DNA from 3 places in the Kaistia defluvii genome. Region 3 is predicted to be linked to each of the others. Evidence: predicted binding sites of a transcription regulator. Region 3 holds the regulator's gene; each other region holds the start of a gene.
The links. The regulator LexA, encoded in region 3, represses DNA repair genes until DNA is damaged. The targets are predictions, from matches to a motif close to TGTTCNNNNTGTGTTCNG.
Positions count from the first base shown of each region.

Region 1 (3,845 bases), 500 kb from region 3:
GGCGGCGCTTGAAGCCTATCGCGCCGGCGGCTGCGATGGCGTGGTCGCGGTCGGCGGCGGCTCGCCGATCGATCTCGCCAAGGGCGTCGGCCTGCTCGCCACGCATGAGGGCCCGCTGGAGCCCTATGCGGCCATCCTCGGCGGCGTCGCCCGCATCAGCGCCAAGGTCGCGCCGATCATCGCTATTCCCACCACGGCTGGCACCGGCGCCGAGGTTGGCCGCGCCGCCCTGCTGACGCTGAATGACGGCCGCAAGCTCGGCTTCATTAGCCCGCATCTGATCCCCAAGCGCGCGATCTGCGATCCGGAACTGACGCTCGGCCTGCCAAAGGGCCTGACGGCGGCGACCGGCCTCGATGCGCTGTCGCATTGCATCGAGACCTTCCTGTCGCCGCGCGAAAACCCCGTCGCCGATGCGATCGCGCTGGATGGCGCGCGCCGGATCTGGGACCACATCGAGCGCGCCTGCAGCAATGGCGGCGACCTCGAAGCCCGCAGCGAGATGATGATGGGCGCGCTGCAGGGCGGGCTCGCCTTCCAGAAGGGTCTCGGCGCGGTGCATGCGCTCAGCCACGCGCTGGGCGGCCTGAAGAGCCCAAGCCTGCATCACGGCACGCTGAACGCCATCCTGATGCCGGCGATCGTGCGCTTCAACCGCGAGACGGTGCCGGCCAAGATCGACCGGCTGACCGCCGCCATGGGCCTGCCGGCCTCGGCCGATCTGGCCGACGAACTCGACGCACTGAACCGGCGCCTCGGCATTCCGGCGGGCCTGAAGACGCTGGGCGTCTCCGAAGAGGTGCTGCCCTGGGTGGTCGAGCGGGCGCTGGCCGATCACTCCTACGCCACCAATCCGCGCGCCGCGACGGCGGACGAATTCCGCGCCATCCTCGACGGCGTGATGGTCTGACGGGTCCGAGCCGCATTGACCCAAAGGAAAAGCCCGGGAAGCCATCGCTCCCCGGGCTTTTCTGTCATCAATCCAGCGGATTTCGCCGAACCCTCTTACCTCTCCCTGAGGGAGAGGTCGGCTCGCAGAGCCGGGTGAGGGTTTACGACCTCACCGGATGGTTTCCTACGCCCTCACCCGCCGGCCTGCGGCCGTCGACCTCTCCCACGGGAGAGGTGAAGTGCACCAGGCGTCCCAAAAATCCTAGAACGGGATGTCGTCGTCGAGGTCCGCCGCGTAGGACGAGGTGGCTGCCGGCTGGCGCGCCTGGCCGCCGCCGCGCGGGGCCTCGAGCGGGCTGGAACGGCCGAAATCGCTGCCGCCGCCCTGATATTCCGACTGCTCGCCGCCGCCGGCCCGGCCGTCCAGCAGGGTCAGCTCGCCACGGAAACGCTGCAGCACGATCTCGGTGGTGAACTTCTCGGCGCCGGTCTGGTCCTGCCATTTGCGCGTCTGCAGCTGGCCCTCGACGTAAACCTTCGAGCCCTTCTTCAGATACTGCTCGGCGATCTTGGCGAGGTTCTCGTTGAAGATCACCACGCGATGCCACTCGGTCTTTTCCTTGCGCTCGCCGCTCTGCTTGTCGCGCCAGCTTTCCGACGTCGCGATGTTCAGATTGACGACCGACTCGCCCGAATTCATGCGCCGCACTTCCGGGTCGCGCCCGAGATTGCCGACGAGAATGACCTTGTTGACGCTTCCGGCCATGGTCTGTTCCTTCTTGCCTCTTTGCTGGCTCCAAACTATCCCGAAATGACACGGCCCGCCCGCGACAATCGGGCCTTGTCCACCAGACAATCGCTGCCCGGAGGCGCGCGGAGCCCCTCGTTCCCTTTTTGTTCTAGACAATTCATGCCGAACTGGCAAGATCCCGTCAGGTGAATCACCCGAATGCCGCGACAATCACGGCCTGCTCCTTGTATGGAGAGGCCGATAGCCTAAATTTGGGCCTTGGTGTTTCCACGCCAACCCCTTCCATTTGGACAGACGACACATGGCTCAGCATGATGACGCGCGGCTTTCCGGCGCGACCTCTGGCAAGTTTATTTCCGTCCGGGGCGCGCGCGAGCACAATCTGAAGAATGTCGATATCGATATTCCGCGCGACAAGCTGGTGGTGCTGACCGGGCTGTCCGGCTCGGGCAAGTCGTCGCTCGCCTTCGACACCATCTATGCCGAAGGCCAGCGCCGCTATGTCGAGAGCCTCTCGGCCTATGCGCGCCAGTTCCTCGAGATGATGCAGAAGCCGGACGTCGACCAGATCGACGGCCTGTCGCCCGCCATCTCGATCGAGCAGAAGACGACCTCGAAGAACCCGCGTTCGACCGTCGGCACGGTCACTGAGATCTACGACTATATGCGCCTGCTGTTCGCGCGCGTCGGCATCCCGTATTCGCCGGCCACCGGCCTGCCGATCGAGAGCCAGACGGTCAGCCAGATGGTCGATCGCGTCCTGGCGCTGCCCGAGGGCACGCGGCTCTATCTGCTGGCGCCGATGATCCGCGGCCGCAAGGGCGAATACAAGAAGGAACTGGCCGAGCTGCAGAAGAAGGGCTTCCAGCGCATCAAGCTGGATGGCGTTTTCTTCGAGATCGACGAGGCGCCGGTCCTCGACAAGAAGCTGAAGCACGACATCGACGTGGTCATCGACCGCATCGTCGTGCGCGGCGATATTGCCGCGCGCCTCGCCGACAGTTTCCAGACCGCGCTCGAACTGGCCGACGGCATTGCGATCGCCGAATATGCCGACGAGAAGGACGAGAAGGGCAATGAGCGCCGCGTCATCTTCTCGGAAAAGTTCGCCTGCCCCGTTTCCGGCTTCACGATCACCGAGATCGAGCCGCGGCTGTTCTCGTTCAACAACCCGTTCGGCGCCTGCCCGGAATGCGACGGCCTCGGTTCCGAGAAGAAGATCGACCCCGATCTTGTCGTCCCGGATGGCTCCGTCTCGCTGAAGCAGGGCGCCGTCGCGCCCTGGGCCAAGTCGTCCTCGCCCTATTACGCGCAGACGCTGGAGGCGATCGCCCGGCATTACAATTTCAAGATGACGACGCCCTGGGACGAGATCCCGGAAGCGGCCCGTAACGCCATCCTGTTCGGCACCGGCAAGGGCGAGATCGAGTTCGTCTATAATGACGGCACCCGCTCCTACAAGACGCAGAAATCGTTCGAGGGCGTGGTCACCAATCTGGAGCGTCGCTGGCGCGAGACGGAATCGAACTGGGCGCGCGAGGAGATCGAGCGCTACCAGGGCTCTACGCCGTGCAAGGCCTGCGGCGGCGCGCGGCTGAAGCCCGAGGCGCTGGCGGTCAAGATCGCCGGCAACCACATCGCGCAGATTTCGCAGATGTCGATCCGCAACGCCTACAAGTGGTTCGAGACGCTGCCGGCCGAGCTGAACGACAAGCAGAACGAGATCGCCGTCCGCATCCTGAAGGAAATCCGCGAGCGGCTTTCCTTCCTGGTCGATGTCGGCCTCGACTATCTGATGCTGTCGCGCAATTCGGGCACGCTTTCGGGCGGCGAGAGCCAGCGCATCCGCCTCGCCTCGCAGATCGGTTCGGGTCTCACCGGCGTGCTCTACGTGCTGGACGAGCCGTCGATCGGCCTGCATCAGCGCGACAATGAGCGGCTGCTCGAGACGCTGCGCCACCTGCGCGACATCGGCAATACGGTGCTTGTCGTTGAGCATGACGAAGACGCGATCATGACCGCCGATTATGTCGTCGATGTCGGCCCGGAAGCGGGCGTGCATGGCGGCCAGATCATCGCCAAGGGAACGCCGGCCGAGGTGATGGCCAATCCCAACTCGCTGACCGGCAAATATCTGACCGGCGAGCTCTCGGTCGAGGTGCCGGAAAAGCGCCGCGCGATCTCCAAATCGCGAAAAATCAGC
Region 1 covers NZ_JBEPSM010000001.1:1,160,268-1,164,112, forward strand. Annotated here, with positions in the region: gene ABIE08_RS05475 (iron-containing alcohol dehydrogenase) at 1-910, shown strand, start outside; gene ssb (single-stranded DNA-binding protein) at 1,154-1,657, opposite strand; gene uvrA (excinuclease ABC subunit UvrA) at 1,944-3,845, shown strand, end outside.
Region 1: a site for LexA is predicted at 1,776-1,793, ahead of uvrA (excinuclease ABC subunit UvrA). Genes of this name have one in related genera too.

Region 2 (3,845 bases), on a different contig from region 3:
CCCTCGACACCGTCGCTGATGCGGACTGGGACTTCGAAGGCCTGCAGCCGGCGGCCGCGATCGGCTTCGTCCTGTTCCTCGACCAGTTCCCGCGCAATCTCTTCCGCGATGACGGCCGCGCCTTTGCCTATGACGCGCGCGCCCGCGCGGCGGTGCGGCGGCTGATCGCGGGCGGAGTGGGTCGCTTCGCGCCAATCGAGCGCGTCTTTCTCTATCTGCCGTTCGAGCATAGCGAGGAACGGACCGACCAGGATCTCTCGGTCCGCCTTTACGAGGCGCTTCTGGCCGAGGTGCCCGAGGCGGACAAGGAGGATTATCAGTCGTTCGTTGGCTATGCTGAGAAGCACCGCGACCTGATCCGCCGTTTCGGCCGCTTCCCGCATCGCAACGCCGATCTCGGCCGCGAGTCCACGCCGGAAGAGATTGAATTTCTGAAGGACGGCCGCGGCTACTGAGGCCGGAAACGCTGCCATCGGGACCGGACAACGGGGAGGGCGGCAAAAACGAGCTGCCCGGCGAGGCCGAGAGCCCCAGCCGCCGTTGCATAGGCTGCCAGGCTGTCGGCTGGCGTGCGGCCGAAGGCGAGGATGCCGAGCGCGAATTCAGCCGCCATGAGGAACAGGAACGCCATCGCGCCCATGCCGATGTCCCGATGGTTCGTGGCGGATATGCCGAAACGGCGCAGGGTGAGGCCGCAGACGAGCCACGCGATGCCCAGCATGATAGGCAGTTCCAGAAGGACCGCGGCGACCTCGCCCCATCGTGGCGCAATGAGCAGCACGCGCAGCGTGCCCAGCACAAACCCGGCCGCAAAGGTCGCTGCGAAGTAGAGAGCCGCGGCACGCAGGGTGTTCATGGCCGCTCTGCCCACGGCTATTCGCCGGCCAGCAGGTCCGGCTGGCGGTCATAGGCCGGCGAGCCCTCGTCGCCGAATTCCAGCGCCTCGATCTTGGCGCCCCGCGCCGTCAGCTTGCGGGTCGAGATCAGGATGTCGTCGATGTCCTTGGAGGCCTGGTCGAAATGCGTCTTCAGCTTGAGGACGCGGTCGTTCACGCGGCCGACATCCTCCATCAGCTTCATCACCTCGCCCTGGATGAGATGCGCCTGCTCGCGCATGCCGGCATCCTTCAGCACCGACTGGACGACCTGGATCGACAGCATCAGCAGCGATGGCGAGACGATGACGATCCTGAGCCGGTGCGCGGCCTGGATCAGGTCCTCGAAGCGCTCATGCACGTCGGCGAAGATCGATTCCGACGGCACGAACATGAAGGCCGTGTCCTGCGTCTCGCCGGGGATCAGGTAGCGCTCGGCGATGTCCTTCAGATGCTTGGTCACGTCGCGGCGGAACTGCGCCTCGGCGGCGCGGGTCAGTTCGGGTCCCTCGGCGGCGCGGATCGCGTTCCAGGCCTCGAGCGGAAATTTCGCGTCGACGACGAGGCCGGCGGCGCCATTCGGGAAGGCGATGACGCAATCCGGCCGGTTGCCGTTCGAGAGCGTCGCCTGGAACTGGTAGCCGCCCATCGGCAGGCCATCCTGGACGATCGCCTCCATCCGCGCCTGGCCGAAGGCGCCGCGCGTCTGCTTGTTGGCGAGGATGTGCTGCAGCCCGACGACCTGGCTCGAAAGCTCGGTGATGTTGCGCTGCGCGGTGTCGATGACGGCGAGGCGCTCGTTCAGCCGGGTCAGGTTTTCATGCGTGTTGCGGGTCGATTCGACCATGGTCTGGCCGATGCGGTGGCCGAGCCCGTCCATGCGGTTGGATAATCCGTGCAGCAGTTCCGATTGGCGGGACCCGAACACCTCCGCCATGGTCTGCATCCGGCCGGTCATCTCGCTCTGGATCCGCACCAGTTCGCCGATCCGACGCTCGAATTCGCCGCCCAGCATTGCCTGCTCGGCTTCTGCCGAGTCGCGCCGGCTCATTCCGCGCCAGACCACGATCAGCACGAGCAGAAGCAGCAGGACGGCGGCCACGGCGGCGGCCAGCACCAGCATGGCGACGGAGATCGGCCGGTCGCCGACGAAGAAGAGGACATCCTGCATGGCTCTTCATATCAGATTCGCATGCCAAGACGAGATCAAAACAAGAACACGCGTCGTGTGGCCGGGCGTGGCTTCCATCATTCCTCGTTGACCCACCCCGCCGCATCTCTTATCTGAAACGGCTAAATCTGAGGTTTTCATGGCCCTACTCGACATCATCACCCTGCCGGACGCGAAGCTGAGGCTCGTCAGCGAGCCGGTGGAGCGCATCGACGACGAACTGCTGCGCTTCATGGACGACATGCTGGAGACGATGTACGAGGCGCCGGGCATCGGCCTCGCCGCGATCCAGGTCGGCGTGCCGCGCCGGATCGTCACCATCGACGTGTCGGGCCGCGAGGAGGGCAGCAAGCCCGAGCCGCTGTTCCTGATCAATCCCGAGATCCTGACGTCCTCGGACGAGCGTTCGGTCTATGAAGAAGGCTGCCTGTCGATCCCGGATTATTATGCCGAGGTCGAGCGCCCCGCTTCGGTGCGCCTTCGCTATCTCGACCGTGACGGCAAGCTGCAGGAAATCGAGGCCGATGATATCCTCGCCACCTGCGTGCAGCACGAAGTCGACCATCTCGATGGCAAGCTGTTCATCGACTACCTGTCGCGGCTGAAGCGCGACATGGTGATCAAGAAGTTCGTCAAGGCGTCCAAGACGGGCGTCCGGCCGGAATTCAAGTCGCATACCCCCGACGAGATGTGAGGCGGATATGAGCCTCCGCGTCGTCTTCATGGGCACGCCCGAATTCTCCGTGCCCACGCTTGTCGAGATCATCGGCCAGGGGCATGAGGTCGTCGCCGTCTACTCGCAGCCGCCGCGCCCCGCCGGACGCGGCATGGCCGAGCGCAAGTCGCCCGTGCACGAGACGGCGGAGCGCTTCGGCATTCCCGTCTTCACGCCGAAATCGCTGAAAGGCGCCGACGAGCAGGAGGCCTTTGCCGCGCTCGACGCCGATGTCGCCGTCGTCGTCGCCTATGGCCTGATCCTGCCGCAGGCGATCCTGGACGCGCCGCGCGAAGGCTGCCTCAACCTGCATGCTTCGCTGCTGCCGCGCTGGCGCGGCGCCGCCCCGATCCATCGCGCCATCATGGCCGGCGATGCCGAGACCGGCGTCATGGTCATGCGCATGGAAGCGGGCCTCGATACCGGCCCCGTCGCCATGGCGGAAAAGATCGCGATCGCGCCCGATATCACCACCGGCGATCTGCACGACAAGCTGGCGCGGCTCGGCGCCGATCTGATGGTGCGGGCGCTTGCCGCCGCCTCGCGCGGCGGGCTCGATGCCGTGCCGCAGGCGGAGGAGGGCGTCACCTACGCCGCCAAGATCGACAAGGCCGAGACGCGGATCGACTGGCGGAAGCCCGCTGCCGAAGTGCACAACCACATTCGCGGCCTGTCGCCCTTTCCGGGCGCCTGGTGCGAGATGACGTTTGGCGACAAGGTCGAGCGGGTGAAGGTGCTGCGCTCGACGCTGGCGACCGGCTCTGGCGCTCCGGGCACGGTGCTGGACGACCAGTTGACCATCGCCTGCGGCGCGGGCGCCGTCCGGCTCGTCGAGGTGCAGCGCGCCGGCGGCAAGCCGCTCCGCGCCGTGGATTTCCTGCGCGGAGCATCGGTCGAAGCCGGTGCTCTCGTCGGCTAGGCCGGCCGATGCCACGCTACAGGATCCTGATCGAATATGACGGCACGCCCTATGCGGGCTGGCAGCGCCAGAAGAATGCGCCGTCCGTGCAGCAATCGCTGGAAGCCGCCATCAAGCGCTTCACCGGCGAGGACGTGCTGACCTTCGGTGCAGGCCGCACGGACT
Region 2 covers NZ_JBEPSM010000003.1:443,930-447,774, forward strand. Annotated here, with positions in the region: gene ABIE08_RS18960 (DUF924 family protein) at 1-455, shown strand, start outside; gene ABIE08_RS18965 (hypothetical protein) at 449-856, opposite strand; gene ABIE08_RS18970 (DNA recombination protein RmuC) at 874-2,046, opposite strand; gene def (peptide deformylase) at 2,186-2,740, shown strand; gene fmt (methionyl-tRNA formyltransferase) at 2,748-3,680, shown strand; gene truA (tRNA pseudouridine(38-40) synthase TruA) at 3,689-3,845, shown strand, end outside.
Region 2: a site for LexA is predicted at 2,078-2,095, ahead of ABIE08_RS18970 (DNA recombination protein RmuC). Genes of this name have one in related genera too.

Region 3 (3,845 bases):
CCACTTCGCCGCGCCGACAACGGCCGGCGAGGACGGATAGGCGGTCACGCCCGGCTTGTCGGTGCAATCGCGGCTGGTGTTGCAGGCATAGACGTCCGGCTTGGTCGGACCCAGATCCAGCTGCACGGCGTCATACTTGCCGAGGATGGCCGTCGGTCCCCAATAGTAGAACAGGATCGGCTCTTCGCGGGTGAAGGCGCGGGCGATCGAGGCGTCCAGCGCGCCGCCGGAGCCGGGCGAGAACAGGTTCCAGCCCTTGTCCTTCATGCCGAGCGCCTCGAACAGAGCGCCGGTGGAAATTTCGCAGGCCCAGCCCGGCGGACAGGAATAGAGCCGCCCCTTGCTGCTGTCCTCGGGATCCTGGAACAGCTCGGGATGGCCGATCACGTCCTGGACGGTCTTGATGTCGGGATTCGCCTTCTGGACATAGCGCGGGATGAACCAGCCCTCGACGGTGCCGTCGGTGATGGCGTTGGTCAGCTCGACGACCTTGCCGTCGGCCAGGCCCTTCGCCCAGGGCTCCTGGATCGTGCTGGTCCAGAGTTCGGGCGCCACCGCCGGGCTGCCGCGCGTCAACATCGAGGACGATGTCGGAACGGTGTCGCCGGTGACGATCTCGACGTTGCAGCCGAAACCCTTCTCGAGAATGATGGCATGGATATGCGCCAAGGCGGCCGCGGAGGGCCAGGTCATCTCGGCGATATCGATAGTTCGGTCGGTGCCGCAGCTGGCGGCGTCAGTGGCTTGCGGATCGGATCCCTGGGCAAGCGCGGAATGGCTCGTGGCGGACAAAAACGCAACGGCGATCGCGGCGGCAATGCCACCGGATTTGAATATCATCGGATAGAACCTCGTGTCAGTTGATGATCGAGACCATAGGGACACAGTGCAATTGTGTCAAATCCGACAATACATTGCCATAAATTGGCGACGAGATCGCCTTATTCTTGATCGATCATCCTTTGTCATGCTCTTGGCTTTCTCTGCCAAGAAAATATCACCTGTCCGAACATAGCGCCGCCGCGCCGGATACGATCGCCAAGAAAAAATAAATTTCGCACTGCTGTGCGAGATCTCGGTGCCCGCCGCAAAATCACCGGCTGCCGCCGGTTCAGGCGGGATCCCTTCGTGACAACCTTCCTCTACGGTACCCGGAATCTGGAGACTTGCGCCGAAACGCTGCCGGCGCGAGAAGGCGTTTCGCACCGAGCGAAGACGGCGCACGCTTGTCCGCGTTCACCCTTTGCCGATCTGGCTGCCGACCCGCAGCCTCTGACGCGCCGGACGTCGCCCGTTCGCGCCGGCGCACGCGGCCCGCCCGGGAGCCCAACCCAGCGCCGGTCTTGCGGAACGCATCGGGAACAGCTATTCTGTTCGCGTTTTGTACCTAAATGATTCCCGTGTCCGCCATCCCGCCCGGCTCCGTCGTCCGGGGTACGGCGACACTCCCTTGGCAATGCCCGCAGCGCGAGATCAACATGCTCACCCGGAAGCAGTATGAACTCCTCATGTTCATCCAGGAGCGGCTCAAGGAAGCGGGCGTTCCCCCCTCTTTCGACGAGATGAAGGATGCGCTGGATCTCCGCTCCAAATCGGGCATCCACCGGCTGATCAAGGCGCTCGAGGAACGCGGCTTCATCCGCCGCCTGCCCAACCGGGCCCGCGCGCTGGAAGTGGTCCGCCTGCCGGAGACGATGACGCCGGCCATGGCGCGTCCGAAGAAGCAGGCCTTCTCGCCCAGCGTGATCGAAGGCAGCCTCGGCAAGGTCCGCCCGGTCGACGACATGCACGACGTCGCCGAGCCGGTGATCATCCCCGTCATGGGCCGTATCGCCGCCGGCGTGCCGATCTCGGCCATCCAGACCCAGAGCCATTCCATCACCGTGCCGCCGGAAATGCTGCGCGGCGGCGAGCATTTCGCGCTCGAAGTACGCGGCGATTCGATGATCGAGGCCGGCATCCTCGACGGCGACACGGTGCTGATCCGCAAGAGCGACAATGCGGAATCCGGCGACATCGTCGTGGCGCTGGTCGACGAGGAAGAGGCGACGCTGAAGCGGCTGCGGCGCAAGGGCGCCTCGATCGCGCTCGAAGCGGCGAACCCCGCCTATGAGACGCGGATCTTCGGGCCGGATCGCGTCCGCATTCAGGGCAAGTTGGTCGGGCTGCTGCGGACCTACTGATCGGCCGGGTCGTCCTCATAGGGCGGCATCCAGGGCCTTCGCACCGGCGCATAGGCGGTGCGAATCTCGAAGCGCCGGCCGAGCCATGGATCGGGCGGCGCAGTCTGTGACTCAGCTGTGGCCGAGGGCTCCGGCGGCAGCACGTCCTCGTCTTCGGCATTGCGCTCGACGAGATTGTAGCGCGATGGCTCCATGGGGAGGCCGGCATCAGGGATAACCGTCACCTGCCGCGCTGCGGCCGGCTCCGGCCCTGCGCTTGCCGCCGCTTTGACCGCCTGCTCGACAGCACTCTCTGATGAAGTACCCGCTCGGCGCGGCTCCATAGAGGAACTGGCCTCGGCGACAGCCGTCTTCGGTTGCGCCTCAGTTGACTTCGGTCCCGCCCTTTCGGATGCCAGCCCCTCGGCACTCCCCTCTGATGATGCCACCGTCCCGCGCGGCCACATGGCCAGCGAGCCCGAGCGCTCCAGCGTGCCGCGATCGATCACGGCAGTATGGCGAAGGCAGGTTTCGGGCGCCGCCAGCGGCGTCACCACCAGCATGGCGCGGCGGCAATCCTCCTCGAACGCCGCGCGGTCGAGCGCCAGCGCCACCCAGCTCCCATCCGGCATTCGGCCGACGCAGCCGGCTGCGTCGCAGCCGCCCGCCTGCAACGCCGCCTTCGCGTCCCGCTCGTCGCCATCGGATCGAAGCCAGATATCGCTGACGAACCGGTCCGGCTTGCGCGCGACAATGCGATAGAGGCCGTCCCCGCCCCGGATCGCCATCTGCCTGCCATCCGCGCTGACCAGTAGGTCCGGTCGCGCTGGGAACAGGGCGAGTGCAATTCCCGCCAGCATCGGCACGACGCCGAGCAGCCGCCAGCGCTCGCGCCAGAGCGCCAGCCAGACGAAACCACCGACGAACAGCAGCAGGGCCGCGACGCCCGGCATCGCCGCGCCGCCGGATTGGCCCGACCATCGGGCGACCGTCGCCGACACGCCGAGCATGCCGTCAATGCCCCAGTGCACGACCGCGAAGGGCAGCGCCTCCAATCCGAACGGCATGGCGAGCACCGAAAGCAGCGCGAAGGGCATGATGAGGAAGTCGGTGAGCGGCATCGCCGCGACATTGGCCAGGATCGACAGCGGCGCCATGCGCTGGAAATGATAGAGCGCGAAGGGCGTCGTGCCGAGGCCGCCAAGCAGCGAGGTCAGCGCCATGCCGGCGACGAACAGGAAGGCGCGCCTCGGCAAGGCGGCCGCGCCGCTGCGGGCGCCGAGACGCGGCACGGGGTTGTTGCGCCGGCGGTCCGCCAGCATCTCGAAGCCGGCAACGAGGGCGATCGTTGCGGCAAACGACATCTGGAAGCTGGCCGAGAGGATGCTTTCCGGCGTGATCGCCAGGACGACCAGCCCCGCCAGCGCGACATTGCGCATCGAGATCGCCCGCCGGTCGAGCAGGATGGCGAGGAAGGCGATCGAGGTCATGATGAAGGAGCGTTGCGCGGCGACGTCGAGGCCGGAGATCAGCAGGTAGAAGCCGCTGACCAGCAGCGCCGCGATCGCCGCCCACTTCTTGATCGGCCGACGCAGCGCCAGCGACGGGATCAGCGCCAGCCCGGCCCGCACGCTCCAGAACACCACCCCGGTCACCAGCACCATGTGCAGGCCGGAGACGGAA
Region 3 covers NZ_JBEPSM010000001.1:658,894-662,738, reverse strand. Annotated here, with positions in the region: gene ABIE08_RS03135 (glycine betaine ABC transporter substrate-binding protein) at 1-840, opposite strand, end outside; gene lexA (transcriptional repressor LexA) at 1,479-2,183, shown strand; gene ABIE08_RS03125 (ComEC/Rec2 family competence protein) at 2,177-3,845, opposite strand, start outside.